DNA from 4 places in the Bordetella saccharivorans genome. Region 1 is predicted to be linked to each of the others. Evidence: predicted binding sites of a transcription regulator. Region 1 holds the regulator's gene; each other region holds the start of a gene.
What was found. Region 1 encodes LexA, which represses DNA repair genes until DNA is damaged. Its sites were predicted from a motif close to ACTGTATNNNNATACAGT; they were not measured.

Region 1 (4,075 bases):
TGATGTTGGCCATGGTGTAGGTCTTGCCCGAACCCGTCACCCCCAGCAGGGTCTGGTACATGAGGCCGTCCCGCATCCCCTGGGTCAGGCCTTCGATCGCGGCAGGCTGGTCGCCCGCCGGCGGATACGGCTGGTACAGGTGGAACGGGCTGTCGGGAAAATCGACGAATCCGGGAGCGGTCATGCTAGACTGTCTCAGGGTAAACCCCCCATTATCCACAGCACCGCCGGGTGCGTCCACCTATCGCTTGCGAACCTTCATGAGCTCTCTTTTCGATTCCGTCGAACTTGCGCCGCGCGACCCCATCCTGGGGTTGAATGAACAATACAACGCCGACTCCCGCCCCGGTAAGGTCAACCTGGGCGTCGGCGTGTATTACGACGACGATGGCCGCATCCCGCTGCTGGCCGCCGTCCGCAAGGCCGAGACGGCGCGCATCGAGGCGGCCGCGGCGCGCGGCTACCTGCCCATCGAGGGCATCGCCGGCTACAACAAGGGCGCCCAGACGCTGCTGCTCGGGGCCGACTCCCCCCTGGCGGCGGAAGGCCGCGTCCTGACGGCCCAGGCCCTGGGCGGCACGGGCGCCCTGAAAATCGGCGCCGATTTCCTGCGCCAGCTGCTGCCGCAGGCCAAGGTCCTGATCAGCGACCCCAGCTGGGAAAACCACCGCGCCCTGTTCGAGCGCGCCGGCTTCCCGGTGGAAACCTACGCCTACTATGATCCCGCCACGCACGGGCTGGACTTCCAGGGCATGCTGGCCTCGCTGCGGGCCGCCCCGGCCCAGAGCATCGTCGTGCTGCACGCCTGCTGCCACAATCCCACCGGCGTCGACCCCACCGCCGAGCAATGGCAGCAGATCGCCCAGGTCGTCAAGGAACGCAACCTGGTGCCGTTCCTCGACATCGCCTACCAGGGCTTCGGCGCCGGGCTCCAGGAAGACGCCGCGGTGGTGCGCCTGTTCGCCGACCTCGGGCTGACCATGCTGATCAGCTCGTCGTTCTCCAAGTCGTTCTCGCTGTACGGCGAGCGCGTCGGCGCCCTGACGGTCGTGGCTGGCAACCAGGACGAAGCCAAGCGCGTGCTCAGCCAGCTCAAGCGCGTCATCCGCACCAACTACTCCAACCCGCCCACCCACGGCGGCACGGTCGTTTCCACGGTGCTGAACACCCCCGAACTGTACGCCCTCTGGGAACAGGAACTCGCCGGCATGCGCGACCGCATCCGCCTGATGCGCCAGCAACTGGTCGACAAGATCAAGGCGGCCGGCGCCACCCAGGACTTCAGCTTCGTGCTGCAGCAGCGCGGCATGTTCTCGTATTCCGGGCTCACCGCCGCCCAGGTCGACACGCTGCGCGAAGAACACGGCATCTACGCCGTCTCGAGCGGCCGGATCTGCGTGGCGGCCCTCAACAGCCGCAATATCGACACCGTGGCCAAGGCCATCGCGGCCGTCCTCAAGCAATAGGCAGCGGCAAGCTTCGCGCCCGTCCAGGCCTCCGCAAGGAGGCCTTTTTCATGGCGGCGCGCGGGCGCCATCCGCCCGGCCGGGCGAGCAGGCACTTGCATTTTTGCCGCGGGTCGTCCAGAATCGCCGCTGTATATCCATACAGTTCGAACCGGAATACCGCCATGGCCAGCAAACTCACCGACCGCCAGCAGGAAATCCTCGACCTCATCCGGCAAACGGTCGCGCGCACCGGGTTTCCGCCCACCCGCGCCGAAATCGCCCGGGCGCTGGGCTTCCGCTCCCCCAACGCAGCCGAAGACCACCTCAAGGCGCTGGCCCGCAAGGGCGCAATCGAGCTCACCGCGGGGGCCTCGCGCGGCATCCGCCTGAAAGACCCCGCCGAGGCAACGGCCGCCACGCCCGCGGCCGCGTCCGCCATGGCGAACCTGGCCGACGCCGTCGGGCGCCTGCTGCTGCCGCTGGTGGGCCGGGTAGCGGCCGGCAGCCCCATCCTGGCGGCCGAACACGTCGAACGCGAAGTCGGGGTCGACGCCGGCCTGTTCGCCCAGGCGCCCGACTACCTCCTGAAGGTGCGCGGCATGAGCATGCGCGACGCCGGCATCCTCGAAGGCGACCTGCTGGCCGTCAAGCGGGCGGCCGAGGCCCGCAACGGCCAGATCGTGGTCGCCCGCCTGGGGGACGACGTCACCGTCAAGCGCCTGCAACGCCACAATGGCCGCATCGAATTGCTGCCCGAAAACCCCGACTTCTCTCCCATCGTGGTGGACGGCACCCAGGAATTCGCCCTGGAAGGCATCGCGGTCGGGCTCATCCGCACCCACGCCCTGCACTGATCCCCGCCCCGCACGGCGGGTGACACAAAAAAGGGTGGCCCGCGGGCCACCCTTTTCCATTGGCGCCAGCCACGCTGGGGGCGCCTGCCTGGCGATCAATGCTTGAACATCGGGTCGCCGGGGGCACCGGTTTCCGCCGGCTTGGCCACCAGGGCTTCCTTCACCGCCTCTTCCTCGGCCAGCGGTTCGGGCATGCGCTCCAGCGCCAGCTCCAGCACCTTGTCGATCCAGCGCACCGGCACGATCTCGAGGTGGTTCTTGACGTTGTCCGGGATCTCGGCCAAGTCCTTGACGTTCTCTTCGGGAATCAGCACGGTCTTGATGCCGCCCCGGTGAGCCGCCAGCAGCTTTTCCTTCAAGCCGCCGATGGGCAGGACCTCGCCGCGCAAGGTGATCTCGCCGGTCATGGCGACATCGGCCCGCACCGGAATGCGCGACAACGCCGACACCATGGCGGTGGTAATGGCGATGCCCGCCGACGGGCCGTCCTTGGGCGTGGCGCCTTCCGGCACGTGAACGTGCATGTCGTGCTTTTCGAACACGCTGTCGGCGAAACCCAGACGGCGCGCGCGCGAACGCACCACCGTGCGCGCCGCCTCGACCGATTCCTTCATGACGTCGCCCAGCGACCCGGTGCGCTGGATGGCGCCCTTGCCCGGCATGTCGGCGACTTCGATGGTGAGCAGGTCGCCGCCCACTTCGGTCCAGGCCAGTCCGGTCACCTGGCCGATCTGGTTTTCCTTCTCGGCCATCCCGAAGGTATAGCGCCGCACACCCAGGTAATCGCTGAGATTGTCGGCATCGACGTGCACCGGCGCGTGAGGCTGCTCGGGCTTGCCCTCGGCCTTGGCCTTGTCGCTTTGCGCGAGCAGTTCCTTGACGACCTTGCGGCAGATCTTGCCCACCTCGCGCTCGAGCGCGCGCACCCCTGCTTCGCGCGTGTAGTAGCGCACGATATCGCGCAGCGCGGAATCGTCGACCGTCAGTTCGGCCTCCTTCACGCCGTTGTTCTTCATCAGCTTGGGCAGCAGGTGGTCGCGGGCAATGTGAATCTTTTCGTCTTCGGTGTAGCCCGACAGGCGGATCACCTCCATGCGGTCCAGCAGCGCCGGCGGGATGTTCAGCGTGTTGCTGGTGGCCACGAACATGACATCGGAGAGATCGAAATCCACCTCGATGTAGTGATCCTGGAACGTGTGGTTCTGTTCCGGGTCAAGCACCTCGAGCAGCGCCGAGGATGGATCACCGCGGAAATCCATGCCCAGCTTGTCGATCTCGTCGAGCAGGAACAACGGGTTGCGCACGCCCACCTTGCTCATGTTCTGGAGGATCTTGCCGGGCATCGAACCGATGTAGGTGCGGCGGTGGCCACGGATCTCGGCCTCGTCGCGCACGCCGCCCAGCGCCATGCGCACGAACTTGCGGTTCGTGGCCCGCGCGATCGACTGGCCGAGCGAGGTCTTGCCCACGCCCGGAGGGCCCACCAGGCACAGGATCGGCGCCTTGACCTTGTCGACGCGCTGCTGCACGGCCAGGTATTCCAGGATGCGTTCCTTGACCTTTTCCAGGCCATAGTGATCGTCGTCGAGCACGGTCTCGGCATTGCCGATGGAGTTGTTGATCTTGCTCTTCTTCTTCCAGGGAAGATTGATGAGCGTATCGATGTAGTTGCGCACCACGGTGGCCTCGGCCGACATGGGCGACATGAGCTTCAGCTTCTTGAGCTCGGCATCGGCCTTCTTGCGCGCCTCCTTGGGCATGTGCGCGGCGATG
Region 2 (4,075 bases), 1.3 Mb from region 1:
TGGCATAGCCGGCGGCGATGCGCGCCAGCTGGTCCAGGTCGGCCTTGCGCACCCGCGCATCGTCGTACAGGCGCTCGAGCTGCGGCGCATACCAGCGCAGCGCCAGGTCCAGGTCGCCGGGCCATTGCAGCCCTGGCGCGCGCAGCGCGGCATAGGTCTCGGCAAAGGCCTGCCAGTCGCCCCGCGCGGCCGCGCCCGGCTTGAAATCCGCGAGCGCCGCCAAGGGGTCGGCCGCCTCGGCCAGCGCGTCCATGAGGCGGCCCGCGATGGCCGGCCCGATGCCGGGCAGCAGTTGCGCCACCCGGAACCCCGCCAGCCGGCCGCGCGGGTTTTCGGCCCAGCGCAACAGCGACAGCACGTCCTTGATATGGGCCGCCTCCAGGAAACGCAGGCCGCCGAACTTGACGAATGGAATATTGCGGCGCGTCAGCTCGAGCTCGAGCGCCGCGCTGTGGTTCGACGCGCGGAACAGCGCCGCCTGCGACTTCAGGGTGGCGCCCTCTTCGCGCCGCGCCAGCACCTGGTCGGCCACCCAGCGCGCCTGGCCCGCCTCGTCGCTGACCGTGACCAGCGCCGGCAGGCGGGTCGAGGCGCGGTCGGTCCAGAGGTTCTTGGTGTAGCGCTCGCGCGCCAGGCCGATCACCGCATTGGAGGCGTCCAGGATGGGCTGGGTCGAACGGTAATTGCGCTCGAGCGCGACGATATGGGCCGGGCGCGCGAACTGCGATGGAAAATCGAGGATATTGCGCACCGTGGCGGCGCGGAAAGAATAAATGGATTGCGCGTCGTCGCCCACCACGGTCAGGCCGCGGCCGTCGGGCTTCATGGCCAGCAGGATGGCGGCCTGCAGCCGGTTGGTGTCCTGGTATTCGTCCACCAGCACATGATCGAAGCGCCCGCCCACGTCGCGCGCCAGCACTTCATCCTGCATCATCTCGGCCCAGTACAGCAGCAGGTCGTCGTAGTCGAGCACCTGCTGGTCCTGCTTGGCCTGCACGTAGGCGGCGAACAGCCGCTTGAGCGCGTCTTCCCATTGCGCGCACCAGGGATAGGCGTCCTTCAGCACCTCGGCCACCGGGGCCTGGCTGTTGATGACGCGCGAATACACGGCCAGGCAGGTGCCCTTGAGCGGAAAGCGCTCGGCAGTGGCCGACAGGCCCAGTTCGTGGCGCACCATGCCCATCAGGTCCTCGGCGTCGCCACGGTCGTGGATGGTGAAGCTTTCGGCCAAGCCGATGCGGCCGGCGCAGTCGCGCAGCAGGCGCGCGCCGATGCTGTGGAAGGTGCCCGCCCACGGCAACGCGGGCGCCTGCTGGGTGGGATGCAGTTTCATCACGCGCCGCAGCACGGTGCCGACGCGGCGTTCCATTTCCTGGGCGGCGCGCCGCGAGAACGTCAGCAGCAGCATGCGCTGCGGGTCGGCCCCGTTGAGGATCAGGTGCGCCACGCGATGCGCCAATGTGCTGGTCTTGCCCGAGCCGGCGCCGGCGATCACCAGCAGCGCGGGCGCGGCCGGGGCGCCCACGCCGAACTCGGCCGCCTCGCGCTGGGCGGGGTTCAGGTCGGACAGGTAATCGGCGTCGCCGCGAGCGGCGCCGGCAGCAGAATCAGGAGAACCGGACATGGGGAAGGACGAAGACAATACTGTATATTCATACAGACTATAACCGGAACTCGACCGCCGCCGTCGCCCAGGGCCCGCGCACGCTGGCGCCCCGCCGCGCCGGCCGCCTTCCCGCCATGTCCATCCTGACCGGCACCGCCTCCTGGACCGACCCCACCCTGCTGGCCTGCGGCCGCTTCTACCCGCCGCACGTGCGCACGCCGGAGGCGCGCCTGCGCCACTATGCCAGCCAGTTCGGCATGGCCGAGGTCGACGCCACTTACTACGGCCTGCCCAGCGGCCACATGGCGCATGCCTGGGCCACGCGCACGCCGGGCCGCTTCGTCTTCAACGTCAAGGCGTTCCGGCTGTTCACCGGCCATGCCGCGTCGCTGCGTGCCCTGCCCGCCGATATCCGGCGCGAACTGGGCGCGTCCGGCGACGACGCCGACGCGCCGGCGCCACCCGGCAGCCCCGCGCGCAGCGCGCCCACGCTCTACTACGGCCAAGTGCCGGCCGAACTGCGCGACGAACTGTGGCGCCGCTTCCTGGTGGCGCTGGAGCCGCTGCGGCTGGCGGGCAAGCTGGGCGCCGTGCAGTTCCAGTTCGCCCCCTGGGTGCGGCGCGAACCGCGCGGCATGGCGCTGGTGCGCGACTGCGCGCGCCACCTGGATGAGCACCTGATGGCGGTGGAGTTCCGCCATCGCAGCTGGTTCGACAGCGCCGCCGCCAGTGCGTCCACCCTGGCCTTCGAGCGCGAGCTGGGCGCGGTGCATACGGTGGTCGACGCTCCCCAGGGCTCCGACAACACCGTGCCGGCCGTCTGGGAAACCACCCATCCCGACCTGGCCGTCGTGCGCCTGCACGGGCGCAACGCCGCCGCATGGAACAACATGACCGGCGCCTCGTCCGGCCGCTTCCAGTACGAATACTCGCCGGCCGAACTGGCCGAACTGGCCGAGCGCCTCAAGCGCCTGGCCGAGCGCGTGCGGCAGGCCCATGCGGTGCTCAACACCAACTACCAGGACCAGGGCATGCGCAACGCGGCCGGCCTGGCGGCGGCGCTGGCCCGGTCGTAGCCGCTACACCGCCGACACCGCCCCGCCCTGCCCACCGGCCGGCAGCGTGGGCGGCGCGGTGACGATCGACGTCAGCGCAGGCTCGGCGGGACGCAGGGCGGCCAGGTCGGGAAGCGGCCGGCGCAGCGCCTCGATGCCGGCGAAGGCCTGCTCCATGGCCTGCGCGGCGGCCAGCACCTGCAGGTCGGCGCGGAACGGGCCGATCACCTGCAGCCCGAACGGCATGCCCTGCGCGTCGCGGCCGCACGGCAGCGTGAGGGCCGGGTGCGTGGTCAGCGTCACGACATACGTCAGCGCCAGCCAACGGTAATAGTTTTCCTGCGGTTCGCCATTGATGGTGTCGGCATACAGCTGCGTCCAGGGGAACGGCGAGACCGGCGTGGTGGGGGCCAGCACCAGGTCATAATCGGCGTAGACCTGCTGGAAGCGCTTGAGCACGCGGGTCTGCTCGGCCTGGGCCCAGGCGCTGTCCAGCAGGCTCATGGCCGCGCCCATCTCGTAGTTGGCGCGGGTGTTGGGCCCCAGGCTGTCCGGGTCCTTCTCGTAGGCGTCGCGCATGCCGGCCACGAATGCCTCGGCGCGCAGCACGTCGAAGCAGCGATGCACCTCGCCCAGTTCCATTGCCACCGGGTCGCAGGCGGCGAACAAGTGGCGCATGGCGGCGATCTTGGCGCGGAAGGCGGCGCGGATGCCGTCGTCCACCGCGCAGGCGCCGAAGTCCTCGGTGTAGGCCACGCGCAGCGCGCCCAGGTCGGCCGGCCGCGGCTGCAGGAATTGCAGCGGGTCCAGCGGGTAGCTGAGCGGGTCGCCGGCATGCACGCCGGCCGAGGCCGCCAGTTGCAGGCACGCGTCGGCCACGGTGCGGCCCATCGGCCCCACCACCGAGATCGGCGTCCAGCCCAGCGGCTTGCGGGCGCTGGGCACCACCCCGGGCGAGGGCCGGAAGCCGACCACGCCGCACTTGGCCGCCGGGATCCGCAGCGAACCTCCGGTATCCGAGCCGGTGCAGACCGGCAGCATGTCGCACGCCAGCGCGGCCGCCGAGCCGCCCGACGAACCGCCGGCATTCAGGTTAGGGTTGAACGGGTTGCCGGTGGCGCCCCATACCGCATTGCGCGAGTTGGCGCCGGCCCCCATCTCGGGCACGTTGGTCTTGGCGGCGACGATGCCGCCCGCCCGGCGCAGGCGCGCTACCAGTTCCACATCGTCGGCCGGCACATGGCCGCGGTACAGCGGCGAGCCGTAGGTGGTCAGCACGCCGGCGGTCGGCTCCAGGTCTTTCACCCCCAGCGGCAGGCCATGCAGCAGCCCCAGCGGCTGGCCGGCCAGCACGGCGCGCTCGGCCTCGCGCGCCTCGCCGCGGGCCCGCTCGTAGGCGGTCGCGGTGACCGCG
Region 3 (4,075 bases), 1.1 Mb from region 1:
GAAATTTGTTCAATTCGTAGCGTATTCTGGCAGCAACTCAACTTGCAGCAAAATCAATCTCGCCATACATTGATTGAATATTTTTCATGTAAATACAGCCCCGCCGCGACTGTCGCCCGCCATGCTCGAAATCCGCCACCTCGAAACGCTGTCCGCCATCCGCGACGGCGGCAGCCTGCAGGAAGCCGCCGAACGCCTGCACCTGACGCAGTCGGCCTTGTCGCACCAGTTGCGCGACCTGGAAACCAGGCTGGGCACGCCCCTGCTGAACCGTCGCACCCGCCCTGCCCGCCTGACGACGGCCGGCCTGCGCGTGCTGGCCCTGGCCGATGACGTCCTGCCCCGCCTGCGCGCCACCGAACGGGAATTGCAGCGGCTGGCAGCCGGCCGCACCGGCCGCCTGCACATGGCCATCGAATGCCACTCCTGCTTTCAGTGGTTGATGCCGGCCTTGGATGCGTTCCGCGCCCAGTGGCCCGATGTCGCGCTGGACCTGTCGGCGGCGTTCTCGTTCGCCCCGCTGCCCGCGCTGGTGCGCGGCGACCTGGACCTGGTCATCACGTCCGACCCGCAGCGCCTGGAGGCCGTCGAATACCTGCCGCTGTTCAAGTATGAGCTGGTGCTGGCTGTGGCGCAGTCCCATCCGTTCGCGGCCAGCCGCCATATCGAACCGGAGCAACTCGAGGACCAGACCCTGATCACGTATCCCGTGGAGCGCCAGCGGCTGGATGTCTTCACCGCGTTCCTGGATCCGGCCGACGTCGAGCCGGCGGCGGTGCGCAAGGCCGAACTGACCCCCATCATTGCCCAGTTGGTGGCCAGCAATCGCGGCGTGGCGGCGCTGCCGAACTGGGCGCTCACCGAGTATCTGCAGCAGGGATGGCTGCATCTGTGCCACCTGGGGCCCCAGGGCGTCTGGCGCACGCTGTACGCGGCGGTGCGCACCGAGGACACGGATGCTTCGTATGTGAAGGACTTCCTGGCGATCGCGCGGGAAGTATGTTTCAAGACGCTCGACGGGATCCGCACGGCCAAGAGCTGACCGCGAGCACGCCCCTAGTCGTCGTGCTCGTCGCCCAACAGGCGGCGGATGATGTCGTGGGCAAACCCGCGGCCCGCCAGGAAGCGGGCCTGCTTGGCATATTCGGCGCGATCGGCCGGCTTGGCGGCGAAGCGCTTGCGCCAGACCTCGAGTGCCCGCTGGTACTCGGTGGCGCGCAGGTCGTCGCGCAATTGCGCCACCTGCTCTTCCGCCACGCCATGCTGACGCAGTTCCTGCACGATGCGCGCCGTGCCCTGCCGCCCGGCGCGCCGGTGCACCAGGCTGTGGGCGAACCGTTCAGTGGACAGCCAGCCCTCTTTTTCCAGGGCGTCGAGCACCGCATCGATGTCGTCGCCCTCTTCCGCGTAGGGCTGAAGCTTGCGCGCCAGCTCATTGCGCGCATATTCGCGGCGGGACAGATAACCGACGGCGCGGGCCTTCAAGGAAGGCCCGCGCGGGCGGGGCGAGGGTTGGGCGAGGGTTTCGAAGCCGTCGTCGTCGGCCTCGCCCTTGCCCGGGCCGCGTCGTGGCGACGGAGGCCTGGGCCGGCGGATCATGCTTCGCCGGGTTCCTCGGCTTCACTGGCCGGGAACGTGGCCGCGCGGCTGACGATGCCCTGGTTCTCGCGCACCTTGTTCTCGATCTCGATGGCGAGCTCGGGGTGCTCTTTCAGGTATTCGCGGACGTTGTCCTTGCCCTGGCCGATGCGAGTGCCGTTGTAGCTGTACCAGGCGCCGGATTTGTCGACCACGCCGGCCTGCACGCCCAGGTCGATGATTTCGCCTTCACGCGAGATACCCGCGCCGTACATGATGTCGAATTCGGCCTGCTTGAAGGGGGGCGAGACCTTGTTCTTGACGACCTTGACGCGGGTTTCGTTGCCCACGACTTCCTCGCCCTTCTTGATGGAGCCGATGCGGCGGATATCGAGGCGCACCGACGAATAGAATTTCAACGCATTGCCGCCGGTGGTGGTTTCGGGGTTGCCGAACATGACGCCGATCTTCATGCGGATCTGGTTGATGAAGATCACCATGCAGTTGGTGCGCTTGATGGTGGCGGTCAGCTTGCGCAGCGCCTGGCTCATCAGGCGGGCCTGCAGGCCGGGCAGGGAGTCGCCCATTTCGCCCTCGATTTCGGCCTTGGGCACCAGGGCCGCGACCGAGTCGATGACGATCAGGTCGACCGAACCCGAGCGCACCAGAGCGTCGGTGATTTCCAGCGCCTGCTCGCCGGTGTCGGGCTGGGAAATCAGCAGGTCGGTCAGGTTGACGCCGAGCTTGGCGGCGTACTGGACGTCGAGCGCGTGCTCGGCGTCGACGAAGGCGCAGGTGCCGCCGATTTTCTGCATTTCGGCGATGACCTGCAGGGTGAGCGTGGTCTTGCCGGACGATTCGGGGCCGTAGATCTCGATCACCCGGCCGCGCGGCAGGCCGCCCACGCCCAGCGCGATGTCGAGCCCCAGCGAGCCGGTGGACACGACCTGGATGTCGTGCTCGACCTCGTTGTCGCCGTAGCGCATGATCGAGCCCTTGCCGAACTGCTTCTCGATTTGCGAAAGCGCGGCGGCCAGCGCCTTGGCCTTTTCCGACGCGGCTGCCTTGCTGGTTTTGTCGTCCATGTGGTGTCCCGTGGATGAATGTATGTATGCGGCGCCGCGGCACGATGCGCCGGCGGCGGCCATGGGTAACTTGTTGCCCGGCCAGGCGGGGCTGGCCGGAGAACTCTGCTTGATACGGCTCGAAAGCTAGCGGCGATTATGGCATCGGATTATACTGTACAAAAATCCAGTATGCCATAATTTTCCAGGGATTCCCTGGCTGGGCAAGCGTCCCGCCGTGTGCCAGAATGCCCCCGATCCGGGCGGCATGTCCGGCCACCGTTTCCGCTTACCCGCATGCGCATCCTCATCGCCGAAGACGACAGCATCCTGGCCGATGGCCTGTCCCGCTCGCTGCGGCACAATGGCTATGCCGTCGACGCCGTCCGCGATGGCGTGGCCGCCGATTCCGCCCTGGCCGCCCAGGCCTTCGACCTGCTCATCCTCGATCTCGGCCTGCCCCAGCTGGCCGGCCTCGAAGTCCTGCGACGCCTGCGCGCGCGCAACTCGCTGTTGCCGGTGCTGATCCTCACCGCCGCCGACAGCGTCGAACAACGCGTCAAAGGGCTCGACCTCGGCGCCGACGACTACATGGCCAAGCCCTTCGCCCTGTCCGAACTCGAGGCGCGGGTGCGCGCGCTGACCCGGCGCGGGGCCGGCGGCGGCGCCACCCTGCTGCGCCACGGCAGGCTGGTCTTCGACCAGACCGGCCGCGTGGCCCTGGTCGACGACCAGACGCTCGACCTCTCGGCCCGCGAGGTCAGCCTGCTCGAGATTCTGCTGACCCGCAGCGGCCGCATGGTCAGCAAGACGCAACTGGTGGACCACCTCTGCGAATGGGGCGAAGAAGTCAGCACCAACGCCATCGAGGTCTACGTGCATCGCCTGCGCAAGAAGCTGGAGCCCAGCGGCGTCAAGATCATCACGGTGCGCGGCCTGGGCTATTGCCTTGAACGGGACCAGGGTGCCGGCTACCTCCCCCATTGAGCCGGCCGCGCACGAAAAGCTGAACCAGGAAGCCCTGGATGCCATGCGCGGCGGGGCCAAGGGCCCCAGCTTCGCGCCGCCGCAACGCTCGCTGCTGGGCGAAATCCTCGACTGGATGCTGGCGCCCTTGTTCCTGCTATGGCCCATGAGCGTGGCCATCACCTACGTGGTGGCGCAGAACATCGCTAACGTCCCGTACGACCGCGCGCTGGCCAACAACCTGCATGTACTGGCGCGCCACGTGCATGCGCAGGACGGGCGCGCCGTCCTGCGCATGAGCGAAGGCGTGCGCGACGTGCTGCGCCCCGACGAAACCGAAAGCGTCTTCTGGCTAGCCCTCGGCAGCCGGGGCGAATACCTGGGCGGCGACCGTGCCCTGCCCCTGCCGCCGGAACTCGGTCCGCCCCAGCCGGGCACTATTTTGTACGCGGACGACACGCTGCGCG
Region 4 (4,075 bases), 1.4 Mb from region 1:
TTTCCTGCACCTGCCCAGTGGCATCCGAGGCGGCCGACGCGGCCGCCATCATCGCCGAGACCGCCATTACCGACATCACCGAACGCGGCGCCACCCGCATGGATGACCAGACTTCCGAGGCCTCGATGGAGCGCCGCAAGAAAGAAGGCTATTTCTGAACCGACACTGGATGCTCCCATGAACGCTGTGAACGATTCTTTTCTTTCGGGCGCCGACCGCGGCGTGCTGCGGCTGATCACGGCCGGTTCGGTCGACGACGGCAAGTCCACCCTGATCGGGCGCCTGCTGTACGACAGCAAGGGCGTGTTCGCCGACCAACTGGACGCCATTTCGCGCGCCAAGTACAAGCGGGTGGCCGGCGACGGCATCGATTTCGCGCTGCTCACCGACGGCCTGGAGGCCGAGCGCGAGCAGGGCATCACTATCGACGTGGCGTACCGCTATTTCGCCACCCCGCTGCGCAAGTTCATCGTCGCCGACGCGCCCGGGCACGAGCAATACACCCGCAACATGGTGACCGGCGCCTCGACCGCCGACGCCGCCGTGATCCTCATCGACGCCACGCGCGCCGCCGACGGCAAGCTGCTGCCGCAGACCAAGCGGCACAGCACCATCGCGCGCCTGCTGGGCATCCGCCACATCGTGGTGGCGGTCAACAAGATGGACCTGGTCGACTGGGACCGCGCCGTGTTCGAGCGCATTCGCGACGCCTATGCCGAACTGGCGCGGCGCCTGGACATCGCCCGCTTCCATGCGCTGCCGCTGTCGGCGCTGGAGGGCGACAACGTGGTCAATCCGTCCGCCAGGACGCCCTGGTACGACGGCCCGCCGCTGCTCAGCCTGCTGGAGCAACTGGGCCAGGCCAATGACGCGGCCGGGCAGCCGCTGCGCTTTCCGGTGCAGTGGGTGGCGCGCCACGGCGGCGACAGCGCCGACGATTTCCGCGGCTACGCCGGCCGCGTCGCCAGCGGCGTGCTGCGGCCGGGCGATGAAATCGTGGTGCAGCCATCGGGGGTGCGCGCGCGCGTCAAGCAGGTGCTGGCCTTCGATCGCGCGCTGGATGCCGCGCTGGCCGGCGACTCGGTCACGGTCGTGCTGGACCGGGATGTCGACGTTTCGCGCGGCGATGTGCTGGCGCATGCCGATGCGCCGGCGCGCGTCGGCCGCGAGTTCGAAGCGGAACTGTGCTGGCTCGACGCGCAGGCGCTGAACCCGGCGCGCAAGTACCTGCTCAAGCACGGCACGCGGCTGACCACCGCGAAGGTCCGCGACGTGCACACGCAGCGCGACATTCACGAACTGCAGGAGATCGCCAACGCCGGCGGCACGCTGAACATGAACGACATCGGCCGCGTGTCGCTGGTCACGCGCGAGGCGCTGGCGGTCGATCGCTATGCCGAGGCGCCCGCCACGGGCGCGTTCATCCTGATTGACGCCGCCACGCACCAGACCGCGGCCGCGGGCATGCTGCGATGACGTCCCGGCCCGCCGCCGGACGCCGGCGGCGGGCTGTTGTTTTATTGCGAAGCCTAGTATTCATGCGGGTTTCCGGGCGATTTCCAGACCATGAAATGATTTCTCCAGACGGCTGCCGCGTCTTGCGGTAAAGTGGGGCGTCGCCCTTTCGGGGCGTCAGGGGCTTGCTGAAAGTACTGGTTTTTTGTACAGTACTTTCATGGAACGCACCGATCACGTTTTTCCCGCCGGTTCTGGGTCCCCGGCTGCCGCCCCCGCCGCCTTGCGCGGCCGGGGAGCGGTTACTAACGTCCGGCATCGCTTCCAGCAAACCGACCGCGCCCCCGCCGACGACGGCTGGGCCGCCACCCACGTACCGGCCGATGCCCTGGCGGATGCCTCCTGGCCCGCCGACGGCGTGGCCGAACCCGCCGTCCCTTATATTCCCATCACGCCGGAGCCGGCCCGCCAGACCACCGTGGCCCCCGAACAGGCCCGCAAGCTGCTGTCGCGCAACGATTCTCCCGACATCCCGTTCGATGTCGCCGTCAACCCCTACCGTGGGTGCGAACACGGCTGCGTGTACTGCTACGCGCGGCCCACCCATGCCTACCTGGGCTATTCCCCCGGGCTGGACTTCGAAACCCGCCTGGTGGCCAAGGCCAACGCGGTGGACGTGCTGCGGGCCGAGCTGGCCCGCCCCGGCTACCGGGTGTCGCCCATCAACATCGGCTCGGCCACCGACGTCTACCAACCCATCGAACGCCAGTGGCAGCTTACCCGCGGGGTGCTCGAGCTGCTGCTGCAGACCCGCCACCCGGCCACCATCGTCACCAAGAACGCCCTGGTCGAGCGCGACCTCGACCTGCTCCGGCCGCTGGCCGAGCAGCGGCTGGTCACGGTATTCGCCAGCATCACCACCCTGGACGCCGACATGGCCCGTACGCTGGAACCGCGCGCCTCGGCTCCCTGGCGGCGCATCCAGGCGGTGCGCACGCTGGCCGATGCCGGCGTGCCCGTCGGCGTCCTGGTGGCGCCCGTCATTCCCTTCATCAACGACGAATCCCTGGAACACATCCTGCAGGAAGCCCGCCAGGCGGGCGCCTGCTACGCCAGCTACACCGTGCTGCGACTGCCCTGGGAAGTGCGCGCCGTCTTCGAGGAATGGCTGCAGGCCCATTTCCCCGACCGTGCCCAGCGCGTGCTGCATCGCATCGAAGACCTGCGCAACGGCCGGCGCAACGATCCCCGTTTCGGCAGTCGCATGCGCGGCACCGGCCTGTGGGCCGACCTGCTGCGCCAGCGCTTCGGGCTGGCGGTGCGCAAGCTGGGCCTGAACACCACCCGGCTGCAACTGGCCACGCATCTGTTCCAGCCGCCCCGGCCCGCCATGGCCGTGGCGCCGGGGCCGGGCGGGCACCGCCACGCCAGGCCGGCGCCGCAGGCCTCGCCGCAGTTGTCGCTGTTCTGATTTTCCGTTTCACCGGCTGTCGCCGCGCGTCCAGGCGGCCCCTTAATCCGCAGAGCTGTTCGTCTGCCAGCGTTCACCGGAGTCTTTCATGACCATCGCCACCCTCGCTTCCGATTCCGCCGTTTCCCTGCCCAGCTCGCGGTTGCCCGCCTGGCTGCCGCGCCTGCTGGCGCAGGCCGGCGGCGGCGTGCTGCGCCAGCCGGCCAAATGGCCGTTCTCGTCGGGGTTGTCGCGTGGGCGCCAGCTCATGCCGGCGCCCGCCCAGGCGGCCGACCGTCCGGCGCAGCCGGCCGCCGTCGCGCCCGTGGCGCCCGCCGCCTCGACGCTGTCCGCCGATACCCAGGCCGCCCACAGCCAGTCGCTGGGGACGGCGGCGCGGGTGGCGGGGCAGGGCGTCACGCTGCGCCAGATGGTGGTCGACGTCGTGCTGGTGGCCATGTGGGCCGCCCTGATCCCCGGCCTGATGTGGCTGGGGGCCGTGGCGGGGTTCTGAGCCGGCCGGCGCTCCCCGCGGCACGCCGGGGCGCGGCGGCTAGCTCGAGCCGAGCAGCACCACGCCCACCAGAATTGCCGCGCAGCCCGCCAGGCGGCCTATGCCGACCTTTTCGCGCAGCAGGAACATGCCCGCCAAGGTGCCCAGCATCATCGACATCTCCCGGGCGGGGGCCACCAGGCTGAGCGGCGCGCCGTTGCGCAGCGCGTACAGCACCAGTATGTAGCCCAGCGGAGACAGCACCCCCACGGCCAGCGCCAGGTGCCAGTGGCCGCGCATCGCTTGCCAGCTGGCGGCCCGCCGTTGCAGGACATGCGGCGTCATCATCGCGGTGCGCGTGACGCAGGTGAACCAGTCGAACAACACCGGCATGAGCAGCAGCACCTTGACGCCATAGGCGTCCACCACGGTATAGGCCGCGATGAACAGGCCTATCACCACGCCCCAGCGCACGCCCAGCCAGGCCTGGGGCTGGCGGAACAGCGCCAGCCTGCCTTGGGTGGCGATCAGCAGCACGCCGCCCACCACGCACAGCATGCCGGCGATGCCCGTGGCCGAGGCCGGCTCGCCCAGCAGCAGGAAGGCGCCCATGGTCGAGAGCAATGGGCCGGTGCCGCGCGCGATGGGATACACCACGGACAGGTCGGCGACCTGAT

Region 2: a site for LexA is predicted at 1,644-1,661, ahead of ACKTT0_RS16735 (ATP-dependent helicase). Genes of this name have one in related genera too.
Region 3: a site for LexA is predicted at 2,817-2,834, ahead of recA (recombinase RecA). Genes of this name have one in related genera too.
Region 4: a site for LexA is predicted at 1,652-1,669, ahead of ACKTT0_RS16305 (PA0069 family radical SAM protein). Genes of this name have one in related genera too.

Annotation. Positions count from the first base shown of each region.
Region 1 is NZ_BAAFZO010000001.1:4,761,142-4,765,216, forward strand. Features, by position in the region: gene uvrB (excinuclease ABC subunit UvrB) at 1-184, opposite strand, end outside; gene ACKTT0_RS22790 (amino acid aminotransferase) at 261-1,466, shown strand; gene lexA (transcriptional repressor LexA) at 1,631-2,302, shown strand; gene lon (endopeptidase La) at 2,398-4,075, opposite strand, start outside.
Region 2 is NZ_BAAFZO010000001.1:3,503,248-3,507,322, reverse strand. Features, by position in the region: gene ACKTT0_RS16735 (ATP-dependent helicase) at 1-1,624, opposite strand, end outside; gene ACKTT0_RS16730 (DUF72 domain-containing protein) at 1,741-2,682, shown strand; gene ACKTT0_RS16725 (amidase) at 2,686-4,075, opposite strand, start outside.
Region 3 is NZ_BAAFZO010000001.1:3,648,663-3,652,737, reverse strand. Features, by position in the region: gene ACKTT0_RS17410 (LysR family transcriptional regulator) at 122-1,042, shown strand; gene recX (recombination regulator RecX) at 1,057-1,599, opposite strand; gene recA (recombinase RecA) at 1,596-2,663, opposite strand; gene ACKTT0_RS17395 (response regulator transcription factor) at 2,940-3,629, shown strand; gene ACKTT0_RS17390 (sensor histidine kinase) at 3,607-4,075, shown strand, end outside.
Region 4 is NZ_BAAFZO010000001.1:3,402,610-3,406,684, forward strand. Features, by position in the region: gene cysD (sulfate adenylyltransferase subunit CysD) at 1-158, shown strand, start outside; gene ACKTT0_RS16300 (sulfate adenylyltransferase subunit 1) at 178-1,476, shown strand; gene ACKTT0_RS16305 (PA0069 family radical SAM protein) at 1,676-2,926, shown strand; gene ACKTT0_RS16310 (hypothetical protein) at 3,015-3,419, shown strand; gene ACKTT0_RS16315 (EamA family transporter) at 3,459-4,075, opposite strand, start outside.